Regions from separate parts of the Lutispora sp. QWL-02 genome, predicted to be linked through region 1. Evidence: riboswitches for the same ligand, from Rfam matches in the RefSeq annotation. Region 1 holds a riboswitch; each other region holds the start of a gene.
What was found. A riboswitch is a leader RNA that binds a small molecule or an ion and turns the genes downstream of it on or off. The one in region 1 is predicted to bind cyclic di-GMP.
Positions count from the first base shown of each region.

Region 2: it holds a riboswitch for cyclic di-GMP, as region 1 does, so the genes downstream of both, AC4HCY_RS19595 (transglutaminase-like domain-containing protein) here and AC4HCY_RS04850 (chemotaxis protein CheX) in region 1, are expected to answer to the same signal.
Region 3: it holds a riboswitch for cyclic di-GMP, as region 1 does, so the genes downstream of both, AC4HCY_RS19600 (S-layer homology domain-containing protein) here and AC4HCY_RS04850 (chemotaxis protein CheX) in region 1, are expected to answer to the same signal.
Region 4: it holds a riboswitch for cyclic di-GMP, as region 1 does, so the genes downstream of both, AC4HCY_RS17500 (HD-GYP domain-containing protein) here and AC4HCY_RS04850 (chemotaxis protein CheX) in region 1, are expected to answer to the same signal.

Region 1 is NZ_CM177762.1:1,103,341-1,108,670, forward strand. It holds gene AC4HCY_RS04835 (amidohydrolase family protein) at 1-241, shown strand, start outside; gene AC4HCY_RS04840 (amidohydrolase family protein) at 232-1,383, shown strand; gene AC4HCY_RS04845 (hypothetical protein) at 1,750-1,968, shown strand; cyclic di-GMP riboswitch class I at 2,246-2,329, shown strand; gene AC4HCY_RS04850 (chemotaxis protein CheX) at 2,450-2,917, shown strand; gene AC4HCY_RS04855 (serine hydrolase) at 3,023-4,111, shown strand; gene AC4HCY_RS04860 (MATE family efflux transporter) at 4,192-5,330, shown strand, end outside.
Region 2 is NZ_CM177762.1:4,103,493-4,108,822, reverse strand. It holds gene AC4HCY_RS19600 (S-layer homology domain-containing protein) at 1-1,365, shown strand, start outside; cyclic di-GMP riboswitch class I at 1,560-1,635, shown strand; cyclic di-GMP riboswitch class I at 1,675-1,750, shown strand; gene AC4HCY_RS19595 (transglutaminase-like domain-containing protein) at 1,765-2,556, shown strand; gene AC4HCY_RS19590 (tRNA threonylcarbamoyladenosine dehydratase) at 2,657-3,424, shown strand; gene AC4HCY_RS19585 (DUF1385 domain-containing protein) at 3,744-4,646, shown strand; gene prmC (peptide chain release factor N(5)-glutamine methyltransferase) at 4,640-5,330, shown strand, end outside.
Region 3 is NZ_CM177762.1:4,110,850-4,116,179, forward strand. It holds gene AC4HCY_RS19600 (S-layer homology domain-containing protein) at 1-3,061, opposite strand, end outside; cyclic di-GMP riboswitch class I at 3,141-3,226, opposite strand; gene AC4HCY_RS19605 (HD-GYP domain-containing protein) at 3,259-4,701, opposite strand; gene AC4HCY_RS19610 (BTAD domain-containing putative transcriptional regulator) at 4,885-5,330, opposite strand, start outside.
Region 4 is NZ_CM177762.1:3,679,292-3,684,621, forward strand. It holds gene AC4HCY_RS17490 (SPL family radical SAM protein) at 1-323, opposite strand, end outside; gene AC4HCY_RS17495 (hypothetical protein) at 651-791, opposite strand; gene AC4HCY_RS17500 (HD-GYP domain-containing protein) at 935-1,513, opposite strand; cyclic di-GMP riboswitch class I at 1,625-1,709, opposite strand; gene AC4HCY_RS17505 (hypothetical protein) at 2,061-2,450, shown strand; gene AC4HCY_RS17510 (hypothetical protein) at 2,491-2,997, opposite strand; gene AC4HCY_RS17515 (GNAT family N-acetyltransferase) at 3,089-3,826, opposite strand; gene AC4HCY_RS17520 (class I SAM-dependent methyltransferase) at 3,913-4,698, opposite strand; gene AC4HCY_RS17525 (DUF6608 family protein) at 4,764-5,171, opposite strand; gene AC4HCY_RS17530 (MazG nucleotide pyrophosphohydrolase domain-containing protein) at 5,188-5,330, opposite strand, start outside.

The DNA.
Region 1 (5,330 bases):
GAATGCCATATTATATTACAAGAATGGCCTGGACAGTGAAGACGTACTCAAAATGATTACCTCAATACCTTCTAAAATATTGGGTGTTGATAATAGGATCGGTTCTGTTGAAATAGGCAAAGATGCTGATTTATCTATATGGTCTGCTAATCCTATTGAGACATATGCCGCGAGGGCTGAAGCAGTCTATATAAATGGTGAGAATATCCTAAATTCCAGGAGGGTTGCTTCATGCTGGTGATTAAAAATGCTAAAATATATACTTGTTCCGGAAAAGTTATTGAAAAAGGAGATATCCTTATTTCTTATGGAAAGATAAAAGAGGTTGGTGTAAATTTAAAATGCAGCTGCAATAATGTGATTGATGCGGAAGGCATGGTTGTAATACCGGGAATTATTGATGCCCACAGCCATATAGGTGGTTTTGGCACCGATATGAGCGATCAGGATTTGAATGAGATGACAAAAAATGCTACTCCGGAGGTCCAATCAATATATTCTATCGATACCGGTTCAAAAATGTTTGAGAGAGTCAGGAGAGCCGGAATAACAACCTCTGCAATTGCTCCGGGAAGCGGCAATGTGGTGGGCGGCTTAGTATGTGCAGTAAAATCCTATGGCAACAGTATTGAGGATATGTGCATAAAAAACCCTGTAGCTTTAAAAATGGCCTTAGGCGGTAATCCAAAGGGAGTCTATGGTAAGCGCAACCAAGTGCCTATGACCAGAATGGGAATCGCGCAAGTTATGAGAGAGACCCTTATTAAGGGAAAGGAATACATGGATAAAAGGGCAGGAGCTAAGGATGATGGATCATCCATGGTGCCTTATGATACAGGGTTGGAAAATGTCTGCAGAGTGCTTAGAAGGGAAATACCCATCAAGGTCCATTGCGAGCAGTTTGATATGCTTACAACTATTAGGATAGCAAAGGAATTTAATGTGGAGTTTACCCTTGATCATGCTTGGGGAGCCGGTGATTTTATTGATGATATAGTCGACTCGGGCTGCAGAGGAGTTATTTATGGACCTATTGGTGTACCTTTACTGCCGGGGGAGTGCGGCAAAATCGACATAGGAGTCCTGGTGGAATTGGACAAAAAAGGAGTAAACTGTGCGATAATGACTGACGGTCCCATATTAAACCCGGAGGTAATCATTATACAAGCCGGTGAAGTAATTCGTTTTGGCGGAGATATAGAGAGAGTGCTCAATATGCTGACAATCAATCCTGCCAAGATATTGGGCATTGAAGACAGAGTAGGTTCTATTGAGGAAGGTAAGGATGCAGACATAGTTATTTTTAAGGGGATGCCTGCGGTAGATACGAATGCAACTGTTGCCTATACAATTATTAATGGTGAAGTAGTATATAAAAAATAAAGATGAATATAGTTCAAGCTATGTAGAAGGAGAGAAATGGAAGTATTCTTAAAGATACACATCTAAATCGATTCATGCCTTCTATATAGTCTCACAGTTGCTACCATCTGAGGTGAAGCATTTGACATTGAAGGGTGTGAAAACTATAATTGAGTTAAGATTAGGGGGCAATTATGTAAACTGTATTTTATGATGCCTGTTTACAGATTACCTTAATTTTGAGCAGTGACACTATATTAAACATTTAGATACAGAGTTTCTTAACCTCCTATATCTTTCTATGGATTAGGAGGTCTTTATTTTCTTTATATTATGAGGTTTGGAGCTTGCACGTTATAAAATAATTTTAAAGGAGCGGATTATCAAATGAAACCGGATCAATGCGAAGAATATGAGTGCAGCAGCTATAATTATGGGGACAAGGTAAGATTGAAGACGGATTGGTATCAGAAGCATGGATTTCCTTATAAGAAAGGAAGCTGTTTCAAGGTTTATTATCAGTATTTCGATTGGATCGTAACAAACAGAGCCGATTTTCACATAGCTGATATAGAACTGGTAGAAACCAAAGCTAAGACAGCATAGAACCACATTTGCATACATGCCTGACATCCATATAACGCTCAGGTTCCTCCTCATGGCACAGTTTCTTCATCTCAAAATACCTATATACTTTTTTAAAAGACCTGTCCATAACCTCTGGTGGATTATGTCATTTCTTCAATAAAGCTCTCCTGTAAAGGTAAACGACTCAAGGATTGACAACCTAACTTCACGATATAGCCTGTTATGCAGCATGCCGAAAAGAAGATAAATATTGACATATCAATTTTCAGATGGTAATATAAAAATAATTTGTATAATCAATAATGGGCAAACCTGTCGAAAGTCAGGGACGCAAAGCTACGAGTCTAATGTGGGACACTACGATAGTCGGGCTGCAATAGGAGTACTGTCTTATTCAAACCGTGGTAAATTTGTACTATGGTTTTTTTGATTTGTAAGCGGGATTGGTGTATATCCCGTTTAAAGCAGCAAAAATTACATATAAAAGGAGAGCCAGTAAATGAACGTTGAATATATAAATCCATTCATCACAGCAAGTCGAAGCGTGATAAGGCAAACCACTGGATTTGAGCCTGCCATTGGAGAGCTATATGTTAAAGCCACACCATATACCGGCGACAAAGTTATGATTATAATAGGCCTGGCAGGTAAAATTCGCGGAAATGTAGTAGTATCTTTTGATTATGAAACAGCTTATAAGATCGTTTCTGCAATGATGGGCGGAATGCCTATACAGACCCTCGATGAAATGTCCAAAAGCGCCATTGCAGAGCTGTGCAATATGATATTAGGGAATACGGCAACAATTTTTTCGAAAAAAAATATTCATGTGGATATAACGCCTCCCACAGTCTTAACCGGAGATAACATGCAATTAAGTGCAGCTAAATCAACGGTTGTGTGCATACCCTTAATATTAGACGATAACGCTAAAATAGAACTGGATATATCATATGTAGAAAACTGATAGGTAAAACAGTCAATTTGATGTAATATCCACCCGTCCTACAGCATATCTAAAATTCAGGAGAACTTTTGTTGCTTCTTAATTTCTGGAAGGCTGGGTGGTTTCGTGAATAATAAAAGAATCTTGACTTTCATTCTTATTTTATCATTTACTTTTACCTCTGTTATTTTGCCATGCTGCGAAGGGCTTACAGAGCCCAATGCATCAGCTCAGCAAGACGAGACAACAGGAGACGCGGTGCAGAAAAATAGGCTGCCCTTCGAGGGGTTGATAAGTGATCCGGATTGGCAGGAGGACGGGCAGGACTCAGAGATAGAAGAGCAAAGGATGGCAGAGGCGGAAAAGCGCTTCTATGATGATATTGATGCCATGGTAAAGAAACAAGTGAATAGCTTTGCGAAAAACGGCGGAAAAGGTACCATAGGCATATATATAAAGGAATTAAAAACAGGCTATGAATATGATTACAACGGCAGCAAGCTATCCGACAAGTTTGAAGGCGAGGGCTTTTTCCAGACGGCGTCAACCTGCAAGCTGGCAGCGGCGGCAGTGGTATATTATTTAAATAATTTGGGAGAGTTGGATATCGATAAAGAGTATACGGATGAAATTACAGGAAGCAAGTATAACATGAAGCAGCTCACCTATAAGATGATAACTCATTCCGTTAACGGATATTTTAATACATTGCTGAGGCATTTCGGCAACGTTAAGCTCAATGAAGTTTTTTTAGAGCTGGGGCTGAAGAATACCTATGTATATAGTGAGATAGGCCCTGCTCCGGCTATGTCATATAATGAAAACATCAAAAGGTACGGCGCCAGCAAAGGACCCAGGACCACGCCAAGGGATCTGGGGCATATCTTGGATCTGCTTTATGAGGGCAAGACCTTCGGGGAGGCTAACAGCAAATATTTTGATGAATCCCTGAGAAACAATATTTACAGCAACAGGCTGCCCCAGGGCATCGGATATAAATCTCCGGTAGCCCATAAGACGGGAACCAATGACAGCGGCGTATATAATGATGCAGGCATAATATATTTGAAGGATAATCCATATATTATGGTTGTTATGAGCTTAGGCAGCCAAACATCGGTGCAGGCTGCATATAGGGCTCTGGCAAAAGAAATATACAATTATATGGCAAAGCGAACAGCTGTTGAGAATCATTCACAGGCTCCTTTAAATTGAAGGAGCCTTAAATTTTTATTGGAGTATTTATCAGTGTTTGGTACAATATATATTGCGAAAAAGATTATTTGGAGGATCATATGGCTTTGATAGATAAAAGAATGGACAGCAGAATCTTTGCTTTGGCATTGCCTGCAATCGCAGAGATGATGGCTCATACGCTTGTCTGGACAGCTGATACCGCAATGGTAGGAAGGCTTACGGCAGCGGATATTGCAGGTGTAAACTTAGGGGTACAGATCATGTTTACCCTGGGCAATGTCATGGGAGCTATAGGCATAGGCGCTACAGCACTTGTAGCCAGAAATATAGGGGCAAAGGATAATGAAAGGGCGGAATACATAGCAGGGCTTGCTATAAGCCTGGGAATAATAGTGGCGCTGATACTGGGTACTTTAGGCATTATTTTTGCCAGGTCAATATTCACTGCCATAGTCAAAGATCCTGAAGTGATCAGGATAGGCAGTGCTTATTCAAGGATCGTCTTTACAGGCACGTTTTTTGTAATACCTTTGATCATATCAAGCTCTATTTTACGGGCTGCGGGCAATACGGTGGTACCGATGATTTCTGCCATGATAGCCAATGCGATAAACATAGTAGGAGATTATGTATTGATATTCGGCAAGCTGGGCTTTCCAGCTTTGGGAGCTGATGGCGCAGCTATAGCCACTGCAGCTTCACAGGCCATAGGTTTTTTCATATGCTTTGCTTTTCTTGTAAAGGGCACCAATGGCATCAAGCTCAGGAGAAAAAATATGTTCAACTTCAAGAAGGAATCTCTTAATACATTGATAAATCTCAGCATGCCTGCAGGTATGGAGACCTTTATGAATGAGGGCAGCAGGCTTTTATCCTCATTCTGGATAGCCCAATTGGGCACCATAGCTTTTGCAGCTAATTCCCTGGCTGTGGCGGCTGAGTCTTTATCCTTTATGCCCGGCAACGGATTCGCCGTTGCAGCAGCGGCCTTGGTAGGCCAGAGTCTTGGAGCAGGCGATCGGGATACGGCTGAAAGAATAGCCAAAAGATCTGTAGCATATGCATCTTTGCTTATGGGAGCCGTGGGGCTTGCGTTTTTCTTTTTCCCTTACAGCATAATGAGGGTTTTCAGCACAGATCTGGCTTCGGTTGCGGAGGCTTCAAAGGCTATCAGGATAGGGGCTTTTGAGCAGGTGCCCATAGCTGTCGGAATGGTTATGTCGGGTGCTCTCAAAGG
Region 2 (5,330 bases), 1.5 Mb from region 1:
ACCGGATACAAGGTGAAGGATGGTCAGCCTGGAAGCCTGACAGTAAGTGCAAATGCTGCCAGCAATGTTGAAACAGTATACTATGTAGTAGATGAAGAGCAGTGGCATAACGTGAATTATAATCCTAATGAAGGTGCTGGAACAATGTTAGATCCTAACAATCCATACCTTACAGGAACAGAAGTAACAGTTTTAACGAATGGATTTACCAATCCTGTTGGATATCACTTTAAATATTGGATGGCACAAGGGTATGAATATGAACCATACAGGGCAAGCCAGGTGCCAGAAGCACCTGAATTCCAAAGTGGAGCATATTATCCTGGAGATAAATTCAAAATGCCACAATATGATATAACCCTTATAGCACAATGGGCACTAAATGAATACACCATAACTTATCAAGCAGGACCTAATGGAAGTTTAGCTGGTGGAACAAGAATAGACAAGATATTACATGGAGAAATCTATAAAGAAGCACCAACACCTGTTGCAAATTCCGGATATTATTTCAGTGGCTGGACTCCAGCATTACCTGGAACTGATGATAAGGTAATGGGAGATAAGACCTTTACTGCTAACTTTACAAAAAAATCAGACCCACCAGAAAAGCCTGAAAGGCCAGATAAGCCAGATAAGCCGGATAAACCAGATAAGCCAGATCAGATAGTAGTGATTCCTGATGAGCCGATTCCTGCAGGCTTGCCGCAGTTGAATAAGGGAGATCACTTCCAATACATTCAAGGTTATCCTGACGGCACAGTAAAGCCTGAAGGCTATATCACCAGAGATGAAGTTGCTGCAGTATTTTATAGGCTTCTGACCGTTGAATACAGAAACAGTATAAAGACTGATGCTCATAAATTCTCTGATGTAGCGAAAAACAGATGGTCAAATATACACATTGCTACTTTGGCTAAAGGTGGAATAGTTACAGGCTATACTGATGGAACCTTTAGACCGGGTAACTATATCACAAGAGCGGAAATGGCTGTAATTGCTTCGAAGTTTGATAAGTTAAGTCCTTTTGAAAGCGATAAATTCTCAGATATTGCCGGACATTGGGCAAATAGATATATCAACTCCGCAGCAGAAAAAGGATGGATAAAAGGCTATTCTGATGGAACTTTCAAGCCGGATCAATATATCACCAGAGCTGAATTCGTAACCTTAGTCAACAATGTATTAGACAGAAGAGTTGCCATAGGTGAGATATTGCCAGAAGCCAAACAGTTCCTGGATTTGCCTGAATCCAAGTGGTATTATGAAGCAATGCAAGAAGCAATCAATAGCCACAATTACTATAGACTGGATAACGGCTATGAGGATTGGACAGATATTTATTATCCAGAATTGGAAATGTAGTAAAATGAGTAAAAGCGAAGGGGACAAGTGATTTGCATTGTCCCCTTCGCCTCATAAATGCAATAAATCAGAACGCAAATAAAGTGATATAATTGTGCAGAAAATTCACAAAACTTGTCCAAATGATTATTTACAATTAAAATAGTTATGGTATAATAAAGATAAATAATTGTATAATTTAAACATCAGCTGATAAGCGATAATAGCAAACCTCGGGAAACTGGGGGACGCAAAGCTACAGGGCCTGTAAAATGGCAGCCAGCTACCGAAAGATTAGTTTTTTTATTTCCGCTATAGCTGATAACTCTCAAACGATAATAGCAAACCTTGGGAAACTGGGGGACGCAAAGCTACAGGGCCTATAAAATGGCAGCCAGCTACCGAAAGGGGTCGTTTTCAGTGAAAAATATTAGATTTATTGCAATGTTGATTATAGGTGTTATGCTATGGAATCCCATAGCTGTAGATGCTTCTTCGAATATTGCTATCGATACAAAAAAAGCAAATGAAGGCGTAGTTAGAATCTCTTATACGGGAATCAACAAAAAAACCAAGGTTATGGTAGAAAAGGGTTCTGCAAAATATTACTATGATCTGCAAAAAGAAGAAGATTTTTTTCCTCTTCAGCTTGGACAAGGCAGCTATACCGTATCCGTGCTGGAGAATACTTCAGGCATCCAATATAAGGTTATGGCCAAGAAAAGCTTCAAAGCTGATATAACTGAAGAGAATTTAGTATATCTCAAATCCACTCAGCCTATATTGTGGAGTGAAGACATGGCCGCCATAAAGCTTGCTGGGGCTCTGACACAGGATGAATCAAATGACGAAAAAATTGTACAAGCTTTATATGAATATATGATAAATAATATCAGCTATGATTATAATAAGATGGACAAGCTTAGCACAAATTATACTCCTGACATAGATACAATATTGAAAGACGGCAAAGGAATATGCTATGATTATTCGGTTTTGTTCGGAGCTATGCTGAGAAGCAGAGGCATACCGGCTAAGTTGATAAAGGGTTACAAAAACGATATCAGCGTATATCACGCGTGGAACGAGGTTTACATGAACGGAAGCTGGAAGATCATAGACACAACCTATGATGCAATGAAGAATAAGACTGGGACAAGCTATAGCATGTTCAAAGCCCAAAGTGATTATAATAAGTCAAAAGAATATTAAATCTCTGCATATATGACGCAAAAACCGCTTTAATAAAAAGGCGGTTTTTGTGGTATAATGGGACAGAAATAATTTAATCAGATTGGAAGGACGAAACAGTATGTTAAACGAGTTCTCAAGGACTGAGCTGCTGCTTGGCAAGGAAGCGATGGAGAGATTACAAAAGGCATCAGTTGCCGTATTCGGCATAGGCGGGGTAGGTTCTTTTTGCGTGGAAGCCCTCGCCAGAAGCGGTATCGGAAGTTTTATCCTTATTGATGATGACAAGGTATGCCTTACAAATATAAATCGCCAGCTGATTGCTACAAGAAAGACTGTGGGCAAGCATAAGGTTGAGGTGATGAAGGATCGCATCCAGGAAATAAACCCAAGAGCCAAGGTTGAAATACATCAGGCCTTTTATACAGAGGATAATGCGGATAAATTTGATTTCTCCGGCTGCTCTTATATTGTTGATGCGATAGATACGGTTTCGGCAAAGCTGACGCTTATTCAGCGTGCAAAGGCGGCAGGCGTGCCCGTTATCAGCTGCATGGGTGCAGGGAATAAGCTGGACCCTACGCGCTTTGAGGTGGCAGATATATATGAGACCTCTGTTTGTCCTCTTGCTAAAGTGATGCGGCATGAGCTTAGAAAGAGGAATATCCAATCCCTCAAGGTTGTATATTCCAGGGAAGTCCCCATAACACCCATGGATGATGAGGCCAACAGCTGTAAGCATAATTGTATTTGTCCTCCGGATACGAAGCGAAAATGTACCGTAAGACGTCAGGTGCCCGGAAGCATTTCATTCGTTCCGTCGGTGGCGGGGCTCATTTTGGCCGGAGAAGTGATCAAAGATTTAGCATGCAAAAGCATTCTATTGTAATCCATAAACAGCTAATATATAATAGATTAATGATGAAAAATGCGAATAAAGAGGAGGCGGAAACCACTGAAAGACACGGAATTTTTCACGGGAAAACACTGAGGGCTCGATAATATTAAACTTATGTGTGAATCCGTAGCGTGTCATTCTGAACGCTAGTGAAGAATCTTAAGTATTCCACCAGGGTCAAAGATCCTTCGCTGATGCTCAGGATGACAGGCTTAGCTATAACTTTTCTTACCCATTTCGTGTCCTTTCGTGTCTTTCAGTGGTTTGCGTTCCCCTATGTTGCGTTATTTATAGATTGTGAGGAATTGAAATGAAGAAAACAAGCATTGGCGGCCAGGCCGTAATAGAGGGGGTCATGATGAAAGGACCCGAAGATATTGCCATAGCCGTCAGAAAGCCGGATGGTGAAATTGCTCTCAAAAAAGAAAAGCTTAAAGCAAATAGAAAAAAAATATCCAAGATGCCTATCATTCGGGGGATGTTTGCATTTATTGATTCTATGGTAATCGGTGTTCAGGCCCTTACTTTTTCGGCGGAATTTTTCGAGGATGAAGAGCCGAAGGAAGAAAAGAAGGCCTCGAAGCTGGATGAGTTTATGGAAAAGAATATGATAGCAATAGCCGTATTATTGTCCATAGCTTTTTCTACAGGCTTGTTTATACTGCTTCCCACACTTGCTGTGAGCTTGTTGGGCAAGGTATCAAAAACCCCGCTGCTTATGAATCTGGTGGAGGGAGTTGTAAGAATAGCTATTTTCATAGGCTATATCGCTCTTATATCACAGATGAAGGATATAAAAAGAGTTTTTGAATATCACGGCGCTGAGCATAAGACCATATTCTGCTATGAAAACGGGGAAGAGCTCACTGTTGAAAATGTCAGAAAGCATAAAAGACTGCACCCGCGATGCGGTACCAGCTTCTTGTTTATCGTCATGATAGTGAGCATTTTGCTTTTTTCCTTTTTCCGATGGCCCAGCCTGCCTGTAAGGCTGATAACCAGGATTCTCCTCCTGCCTGTAGTGGCGGGTATATCCTATGAGATAATAAAGTGGGCAGGAAGAAGCGATTCAAAGCTTGTATGCGCCATATCCGCTCCCGGCCTGTGGCTGCAAAAGATCACTACTAGAGAGCCTGACGACAGCCAGATTGAGGTAGCTATCACAGCCTTGAAGAATGTTTTGGTGGAGGATAAGGAGGCTGACTTGTGGTAGACTATACCATTAGAAGCCTGTTAAAGGAAGGTGTGATTTTGCTCCGGGAATCCGGATGCCCCAGCTATATCCTGGATGCAGAATTGATTTTATGTCATGTACTTGATATGAAAAGGATAGATATCATAAAATACAGGGACAGGGTCCTCGGTGAAGAAGAGACTGTGGATTTTTTCAGGCTTGTGGAGGAGCGCAAGAAGGGAAAGCCTATACAGTATATCACAGGCTGCCAGGAGTTCATGTGCATTGATTTCTCTATCCATGAAAATGTGCTCATACCGAGGCCTGATACGGAAATCCTTGTGGAGAAGACCCTGGAGCTCTTAAAGGGAAAAGAAAAGCCCTGTATTGCAGATGTATGTACAGGCAGCGGCGCCATAGCCGTGAGCCTTGCTTATTATATTCCCCATGCTTATGTTTATGCTGCGGATATTTCCGAGGATGCGTTTGAGTGCTGCAGGCGGAACATTGAGAAGCATCAGCTGGGGAGAAGGATGAAGCTGCTCCGGGGAGATTTGCTGGAGCCGTTATTTGAGGAAGGTCTGGAGGGAAGGTTAGATGCATTGGTTTCAAATCCTCCATATATATCAAAAAAGGATATGGATAGTCTCCCAACCGGCGTCAGATGCTTTGAACCCCACTTAGCGCTGTACGGAGGAAGGGAAGGCATGGATTTTTATGCCC
Region 3 (5,330 bases), 1.5 Mb from region 1:
CGTCTGCTTCAGTGTTCCATCCTATAAATTCATGACCTTCACGAATGAAAGTATTTCCCAAAACTTCATGTGTCGCATTATTTTTTAGGGGAACAACTATCGGACCACCTACACCGCCATTTGCATCATAGGTTAACTCTGTTTCTGGTACTATGTCTCCCCATTGAGCGGTCAAGATCATATTTTCGGTAATAGTAAGCTTATCATTTGGATAATAAATCTTTCCACTTGCCGATTCTTTCCACCCAATGAATACTTTACCTGTTGGTGGTGTAATGCTTATTGCCGATAAAACAACTGCAGCTGTACCCATACAGTAAGAATTTGGATCAGCAATACTTCCATTTCCACCATTTACAGCATAGGTTATTTTGTAGATTTTTACATTCCACACAGGGAACAGCTCTAAATCATCGTAAACTGGCATACTAAAGTCAAATGGAACAAATGTATCATTTACAAACCAATACCAACCTAGGAAATCAGCTTCACTCAATCCTTCCGGTGTGTCTTTTATTAATTCACTTTCAACAATAGTCGCACCATGGTCAACTGTGAAAGTATTAGTTGAACCACCTGTTCCTTGTGTCACATGAGCTATTGCGTTGTGAACCGGAGGAACCCATTTTGCGTAAAGTATCAGATTCCCAGCCGGCATAGTGGCGCCTGCAAATACAAAAGCATCGCCCGCCGTGGCCTCGTTATTATACCATCCTTTAAAAATATAACCGTCACTGCTGCGGGTTGTAACATCAACCGTGTACTCACCTAATGCTTTGTCGGAAATATCTGCTTCATATGGAATGTTCGCAGCCGTGGCATTCCCTGTTGAATCATTCTTCTGAAAAGTAATATTATATTTATTTCTTGTGTATTTAATTTTAAACTCATATTTACCCGTAGCACTATTGTATGTGGAATACTGCGAGCCGTCATTCGGCGTTGATTTTACAGTAAACCCGGGAATAGCAATATAGTCTTCTATTGTTAGGTACATTGATGATTGAGTAAAGTAATAAGGGGCACGTACCTGAGGATATCCTGAGACATCTTCCAAATAGAAGATGGCATACTGAGTATTCCCCGCTGTTGCTCCATAGACTGTAAGATTGGCATTTGGCATAACAGGTGCCGATGTATAGAATGTGCTACCATTTTTAGTAGTGTACCATATATATGCAGGATACGCATTAACTGCCTGATTCCACCAATATGAAGTATTCGCACCTTGTTTAATGCTATTAAATGTTAGCAGTACGTTATTATTACTCTTTCTCTTAAATTGGAGTGTATATCTATCACGATCATAGTACACATTCTTAATAGCAGATCCATCACCCAATATAGTGACGTTCACTGCATTCGTCTTTGTTGAATTAAGATGAAACCCTGTATAGCTTCTGGAGTCATAACCCGCGTTTGCACCGGTTTGCCCTGTTTTAGCAGCAGTTTCTTTGTAAGTGTACCCGTCATCATTGGCATTTTCCTGCCAATATACTACCGTATATGGAGTATTAGTATTAGCCTGCCATACAGCATAGAGCTTAATGTCCGATGTGACTGGTAAGTTAAGATTATAAGCTGATCCATTAGATGTCAGCGACCAGTACTTAAATGTATATCCGGATTTTGTTGTAGCTTCAATTGTTCCTATAGAAGATCCACCTATGATATATTTAGGTAATAAAGCACTTCCGCCTTGAGTATCAAATGTAACCTTCCAACGATCTGCTAACACAGCATATAATGTAGTATCTTGTGTAATTATTGTGCTGAAATCAAACTCTGTCCCATCAATAGTTGTTGACCAATGTGAAAATGCTTTGCCTGGTTTATTTACAACCAAAGGAACGCTTGAAGGATCGACATTTGTATTAGGTTCAATTTCTTTTGTAGCTATTACATTACCATCATAGACAAAGTATACATAACATACATCTTCAAATACTGCATTTACTTTTATAATACTATTTGTTGTAACATTCCTAGATTCAGCAAAATTTATAGGAGCCGTTTCACCTTCAACAACCCAACCGATAAATTTTTTACCTGCTGATGCTTCCGGAGTCTTGGGTTCTACTAAAAATTCTCCATTCAGAATAATCTGTGTGTCTACTAGATCACTGCCATTATAAAATTGATAGGTTGCCGCTGCAGTAGTACCAACCAAATAAATTGAGAAATGGTCTGTGCTAAATCTAACTACTCCATTATGAACTCTTGCTGGCATGTTGTTAACCCTAATCCCATCAGTTGAGGCTTTTGGAACAGACATCGTTCTAAATTCCTGAGTTTTATTCCTGCTAATCATGGTAGGTTCTAAATGATAAACCAAAATCTCATCTAAATCATTAGTGAACTCAACGCCGGAAAAACTAACTGATACTTCTCCATTTGGCTGAATTTCGATACCATTCCCGCTTAACAAAGTAATATCAAATGCTAGAAACTGTCCTAAATTAATTCCTTCATTTTCCCTAATTGCTTCTACATAATCCAAAGATTCATTATCAGATATGAGTCTTGCTGAAAGAATTGTATCATTAGGTATAACCCCGGCATCAGCAGATACTGTAATAGTAATTCCATCAATTTCAGAAGTTAAAGTTATAGGTTTCTCGATAACTGCCTCAATCTTCTCATAATAAACTACAACTTTATTCAATTCTTCATCTTCGTTTATTACAAGACTAATGGGTTGATCAGCTAAAACCTGGTATCCTTCTACTTCCGGATGAGTAATCTCTATAGTAGAGCCTACATCGCCGGAACCTGTTACCACATCCAAGCCTGGAATTGGTTCATCTGTTTCTTTAAGCAAATATTTAATTTCGTAGACCTTCTGTATTACAGGTTGTTGAATAGGATTCGCAGGGCCTCCCGGATGCCCTCCATAAACTGCATCAATAACGGTGGTCTGCTTTCCCTCTCCGCTGCTATCACCTTTTGTTTGATTTAAATTACTCAGAATAGTTTCATCAGCAAATGCTGCAATGCCCACGTTGAAAATCATTACTAATACCATCAGAAATGCGATGGATTTTTTTAACTTTCCTTTCATTTTTTCACCTCCTTCTTTAATAAGCTGAATTCGCAATTCTTGATATTTCTATAAAAAATCAGGCTGCAATATTAAATAACATTGCAGCCTGACAATCATAGCTTAGTAAGCTTTAGATTCATAGCTTTGCGTCCCTAACTTTCGCTAGGTTTGCCTTTTCATTTCTATCGAAATTAAGCATAAAAACTAAATTCCCCTTATATGGCTACTTCTTCTCTTCTCATCATTTGAACAAAGATTTTTGCCAGATATGGGTCAAATTGAGTTCCTGCTTTGCTCTCTATTTCTCTTAAAGCCTCAGCATTATTTATTGCGCTTTTGTATGGTCTGTCATTTACCATAGCATCATATGAATCTGCAATGGCAAATATTCTAACTGTATGAGGTATTTCATCCTGTTTCAAAAGTCCAGGATAACCTTTTCCATCCCATCTCTCATGGTGTATAAGTATCAATTCATCTATTGCCAATGTCTCTCTCGATGCTCCTATGATGTGGTAGCCTATCTCGCTATGACGCCTCACTCTTTCCCATTCATCACTGTTCAAAGCACCTTTTTTCTGCAATATTTGTGATGGAATACCGATTTTACCAATGTCGTGGAACTCGCATAGGAGTTTTAATTCTTCCTTTTCTATATCAGACAGGCCCAGCTTATCAGCCAACATGAGGCACAGGCCTTTGAGCCTTTCATAATGTGCCTTTGTTTCAAAGGATATCTCCTCTAGCCTATCCTTAAGATACTTGATCATTGACAGCTTCGCTTCTTTGCTCTCCGTAAGCTTATTGAAATACATCCTATCCTCGGCTTTTCTATAAATCTCAAATATGTCTTCTTCTCCATTTTTTTTAGTTGCTGCTCCAAAGCTAATGCTTATTTTGATAAAGTCAAGAGGATTTGCTATGCAGTCTTCTTTTATTCTATTTACTATAGACAAGGCAGTTTTTTCTGTAGTTTTGGGAAGCAAAACTACAAATTCATCTCCCCCCACCCTGCTGACTATATCTTCTTTTCTGAAAGCCCTCTTCATTATCTCAGCTACCCTTTTTAAAGCTTTATCGCCCATGTCATGACCAAAAGCATCATTTATAAGCTTAAGTCCGTTTAGATCACCAATTATTACACTTATGGGCAATTGTCTAAAGCTGTCCAGTCTTGAAAGCTCCTCATCAAAAAAGTCTCTGTTGTAAAGGCCTGTCAATTTATCCTTATAGCCAAAATACTCCCGCTTCTCCTCTAAATCATATATTTCTCCCCTATTTCTTATGTGGTCGGCAGACGATTCCTTTGATTTTTTGATTCTTGAAATATCATTATAAAAAAGTATTAGATAGTCTCTATCATCACTAAAAATATTGATTGAATACCATCTGTCTAATTCGTATATATGCTTTTCAAACTTTCTTCTAGTCTTTGGTATCATGTTGTAGTAAATATCCTTTATCCCAAATACATCGTTTTCATATTCCAATACTATTTCAGATATTTTTCTGCCCAGTATTCGTTCAGCCTTTATATTTGTAGCGTTTTGAAAATTATCACTTAGGCTTACCAATATATAGTCAACAAAATGTCCATCATCATTGATAAGGGCTTTAAAGCTAAGAAAAAAATCATATTTGGAAGGATACTCCATCATGTTCTCACCCCTGACTCCAATATTTTGGTCAAGCTATTGATTACACTATATCATTCGCCTGTTTCAAAATTTGTTTAGTTGGATTACATTCGTATTCTTTCCCAATTATATTTTGATTTCTTTTCGGTCACATCTGAATTACACAAAAAAAAGGAATAAAAAAAGTCCTATTTCTAGGACTTTCTATACTACATTCTTCTCTGAGGTCAGTGGCAGAAACTCAATGCTTATTTTAAAGCTATCAGGTTTAACTATGCCGGAAAAATTCTTCTTTATTCTTGTTTCAATTTCCCCTAAGCTATTTTCTTTTGCATCATGAAGCAATATGATAATCTGAGTATCATTCCAGAAGGAAAAGACATCACCCTTCCTTAAGGATTTCTCCAACACTCCTGTCATTATCCTAACCCTCTTTTTTAATTCTTCTATATCACATCTGTTTTTATCATCACATCTCAAAGTAATAAGGCTTATGAAATCTGATTTTCCATCTCTTAATTCTTTTCTTTTTTGAATATTAAATAAAAACTTAAAATAATCCGTATCGCATAACATAGCTCCATTAAGGGAGCTGTCCTCTAGTCTTGTTTTAATATTTCCAATGTCCGTTTCGCCTTTTTCATCATAGT
Region 4 (5,330 bases), 1.9 Mb from region 1:
GCGGACTTGGTCTGTATAGCCAGTCCGAATCCATAGTGATGAATAAGCTCAATGCATTTTCTGGTGTTGCCCAATTTTTCCTCCAGATGAATATATGGATCGCTCATTGCCCCGGTGCCGATTATGCATTTTTTCCTTTTTCTGCGCAAAGCATCCTCTAAAAGTTCTGCCGCATTTATCTTAACTTCTATATCTTCAAAATCATGATGCATCTGATAACACTTGCTCCTCGAATCACAATAAATGCATCCATGAGTACAGCCGCGGTATATATTCATTCCGTTTTGAGCTGATAGGATACCCTTTACTTCTGTTTCATGCATAATGCTCTCCTCTTTGTTCAATCACTTTTTATCACATAATAAGCTTACATATCCTCATATACCGGTTCTCCTTCAATAAAGGCAGAGACGAGTCCAAGCTTTTCAAAATAAGTACACATCTTTTGACATGCAAATTTTTCAGTGGAATAATGTGTTCCTCCTAGAATATTAATGCGGCTTTTCCGCTCAAGCTCATGAACTTCTGAGTAATCTTCATTGTTGGCTGAAATGCCTGTAATAAGAACATCAGCTAAAGTCTTGCTTGTTGAATATTCGCTGAAGTTATCCAACGGCACATGTAAATTATATATAGATACTCTATTCTCTCTAAGCTTTGCTAATGATTCTTTCTTTGAAATTAGGAGAAAGATACTCTTCTAATTCGCCCATGTATTTCGCCCAGTTATCTCTCATGTTTTCCGAGATAAAATCCCGTTCCAATCGATGGTATAGATCAGCAGACTTCATAAAAACCCCTCCATTACACTTGATTATAAATTATATGTTCTTGCTATTATTATACCAGTTACGATTGTCATAACCTATATGCTTAATACCGATAAAGTAAAAACAGGTGATTTTTCTCACCTGCCTGATAATTTATTAAATTCCTACCTATCGATTATTGAATCCAAGTTGTCAATAAATGCTTTAAATAATTCCCGGTCGAATTGCCCTTTTGAATTCTGCATAATATTTAATGCCTTTTCTATTGAATATGCCTTTCTATAAGGTCTGTCGGAAGTCAATGCGTCAAATACGTCACATATGCTTATAAGCCTTGCTACTTTAGGGATCTGCCCCGCCTCCAAATGCCAGGGATAACCCTTTCCATCCCAGCGCTCATGATGAAAGAATGCTGCAAACTTCATTTCCTTGGGCATATGAGTTCGCTTTAATATGTTATAACCAAACTGAGAATGCTTCATCATGCTGCTAAATTCTTCAGGCTTAAGCTCACTTTTTTTATTCAGTATACTGGAGTCAACTTTTATTTTACCAATATCATGGAACAAGCCGGAATAATAGATCGTATTAATATTAACTTCATCACCCAGCAGCTCAGTAAATTTTTTTGAATATTGAGCTACATTCATCGAATGCTTGTAGGTATTGGAATCAAATTTCAGCAGCTTCAGCAGATCATCAATGTTGCTCTCAAACAGATCAAAATCATTATCATTGGACACAACGAATTCACCTCAAAATTATACTTCATTTTTCTTATATAGTATCTATATAAAATCCTAAAATTATAAAAGCCATGGCGCTATAATGGCCATGGCTTAAAAAAACTCTATCTTGGCGGCCCGACTGTCATAGTGTTTCCACCTTAGACTCGTAGCTTTGCGCCCCTACCTTTCGATAAGTTTGCCATTATCATATAGCATAACAGTAATACTAAAATAATATTTAATTGCATTTGCTGTAAATCCTGCTGTGTTTATAGCTGTGAATTGATATTATTGCGAAAAGGAATTGTTTATTCAAACAACATTACCATTATATTTCCAATTACCTTTTATGTCAATAACTGTTTGTTTTTGTACGCTGTTGTCATATATTGAAATAGGTATGAAAAAGAGCAGCAAGCTTAGCTTTCTGCTCATGTAAGCCACTATAAAGTTTTAGAAAGAGATAACTGTATTTTTATTTACTGAATGGTATAAACTTTAAATATTTTTCATATTTTTTATTAGCATGTTTGCGCATGAATCAGATTTTGGAGGTGTGATTATGTTTAAAAAAATTTCAAAAAAACTCCTGATCATTCTACTTGTATTATGTGTGCTTATTTCCAATACATATGCCAACATACCAGGACAAGACCCAAATGAATGCAGCTCTTGTGAACAGCAAGCTGACAGATATACAGGAAGCTGTGCCGGTGGTCCTGACATACCAGTAGAATCATGTATTTACTATGATTATCCTCATCATCACTTTAGAATGTACGGCGCATCTTGGTTGGAATGCCGTCATTGCGGAAACAGAGAGACAAGTGCAAAAATAACAACATATGGTCCTGTACTATGCCGAATAGAACATAGTGAAGACTACTATCCTCATTTGGGTGCGAATGCCGCCATAGGTAAAAAGTATCCGGTCAGCTACTTCCGTAAATAGTTCTAAAATAGTTATAGCCCCTAAAATTTATTTGATATTTTTAGGGGCTTGCTAATATTTTTCTAATTCTTTTTTCTACATACACCGGTGAGCCTGGTTTAGTTCCGCCAAATTCGCGCAAATGGAAAGGCTCTACCATATAAACGGCGTCTTGTATTAGACCAGTTTCCGACACGCATTCAATTCGGGCCACATTCACCTTATTCATGGAAATTAAAGCCATGGAACTGCCGTAATTGAAGGCCCTAATACCATTGGAAATGCCGCTGGTACCCCCGCCTGAGCGGAAAAAATATCCGAATGAGAATCCTTTTCTGTTCAAATAAATGGAGTAAGTAAAATCATTTAAATGCTTATCATAAAACAGCAATGCACCAAGATCGTCCGTCACAGATTTGGATACCTGCCAGCTATCATCTATTTTTTGAGATTTACGAGCATCGCCCTCAAGCCCGTCTCTGTTTACTCCGACGATGGAGAATCTGAAGCAGGCAGAAATTCCAAGCAGCAATAAAAATACAGCAAAAATAACATAAACTTTTTTCATATCCTCACCTCGAAAAATATAAATCATCCTTATCCGCATAAAACACTAATTTAGAGCAATGCTCTGTAAGGTCTGATCCCTATACAAGAATTTATAATGTTATCGAAGCAACAACCTCCTGAGATTTGACTTCAAAGCCTAAACCCTTGGCCAGACTGATTGAAGCAGTATTTTCAGCATCAACCCAGTATATAGGAAGAATGCTATTATTGACACACCATTTCACTGCTTCGGTCACGACTTCTTTTCCAAATCCTTTATTCCTATAAGCCGAATCAGTCCATACAGCAATATTCCCTCCGCCAAAATCTATATCAGAAATTTTGCATGCGGATACGACTTTCTTACCATCAAGTACAACAAACTTCCTGCCTTCTAAGATTTCACCTTTTTTGCTCTCCCAGGCTTCCGTTTTCTCCGCTTCATCTATATTTTCTAAAGCCTCCATGAAAATTTCCTTGGTTAATTTCACGGCAGACGAATTCGATGAACTCCATATATCATAATCTTCGCCAGGAATTAATCTATACATCTTCCTCAACTTAAAGCTTTCTAATTTATTGCTGAAAAAAATGTCAAGCATCTCAATTATCTCATCTGCATCGTCAACAGCTTGTCCTTTAATAAACTCAAATAAATCATCATAATATTGAGGTGCTACTGAAAAAATCAATCTTCCATCTATATGTGTTGATATCAGGTATTGTACAAATTGGCCATTTAAAGGTTTATTTCTTTGATCAGAGCTAAATATCCTTTTACCTATTTCAAGTTCCTTTTTATCTATGCTCAAGTAGCCATAGTAATAATCTTGAAATGTGAAGTTCAATTAAGTTCTTCTCCTCTCATCATATTGAAATTTTTTCTTTGAGAATCTTTATTCAGCAAATCCATAAACCTCTGTTATATGGAATGCTATTTCTTTTTGCACACGTACAAATTATGTAAGCTATATCCTATGAGAGAAGGGTTATCAAATGTCATAAAGTGATAATCCAACCATTTCTCTAGCTCACTCTCATCTAAAGCATTTATATTATCCCTCATCATGTGAACTATCCCGTCGGTTCCAACATGCTCTAATTTTTCTGCACTAAAACCGGCCATAGTTTCTTCCATTTCATCGTAAGTTGAAAAATAAAAACAATTTTCACCTTCCTCTGATTCGATTCCAGATTTAGTTATACTTCTTAAGGATTCATCATTAATATAATTTTTATCCCTGCTTATTTGAATAACGTATTGAGCATATCTATTTATATATGCAACAGCCAAAATGCCGCCTGGCTTCAATACCCTCATACATTCACCTATGCATTTAATCCGGTCTTCCAGCTTTGAAAGATGATATATAGGCCCCAGGCATAAAACAACATCAAAAGTATTTGAATCAAACTGCGATAAGTTCCTTGCATCGCCAAGCTTTATTTCTATATTTTTCGACTCAATTGTCCTGGCCTTTTCCATCATCAACTCAACATTTTTCTGTACAATATCCAATGCCGTAATCATATGTCCTTTATTGAGATAGTAGAATGAATATCTTCCGGTTCCTGCCCCAACTTCCAATATCCTCGCATCTTTTTTTATCTTCTTATCCAGCACATGAGTTGTTGAAATGAATTCAACCTTGTGAGAATTGTCCTTGATCAATCTTGACTCTTCATCGTAACCCTCATAATACTTTGCAATTCCTTCCATGTTGTAATCTCCTCCTTAAGTTGAGTAGAGTATGTTATATATCTTCAGAATGACTAATATTTTGTTCAATTCGTTACGCTTTGCCTTTTTCTTTTAATACGCTCTTTTATCTCAATTATTACCGAAAGTAAAATAGTGAGAAGCGTATAAATTACGAAAATACCTTGATATGCACCGGGGCCCAACGGGTCTAAAAAGCTGGTAAACCATACATAAGTGAAAACCGCTATCATTGAAATAGCATAGGATATTATGTGGGATAAAAGCTTGCTTTTTAACCTGAACTTATCAAATAATGTAATTGTTATGACGGCAATCAAAATAACCACTGCCCTATTTATAATATGATAATTTGAATCTGCTATCTGTCCCCGGCACAATTGCCAAATGTTGTCCGCTAATGTTGCAACCGTAAAAATTACACAATATAATAATGCTGAGTTTTTAACGGTTGGGACAAAATTTGATTTCATTTAATTCCCCCAATCATTACTTAAGGTTCTTGTATTGCTCTTCATAATCTCTATTAATGTTTTTCAGAAATTTCTTCAGATAAATTTTTGAAAACTCTTCGGATGAAATATCAAATCTATTTAGGACATCCATAAAATACATTATAACATCTCCTAATT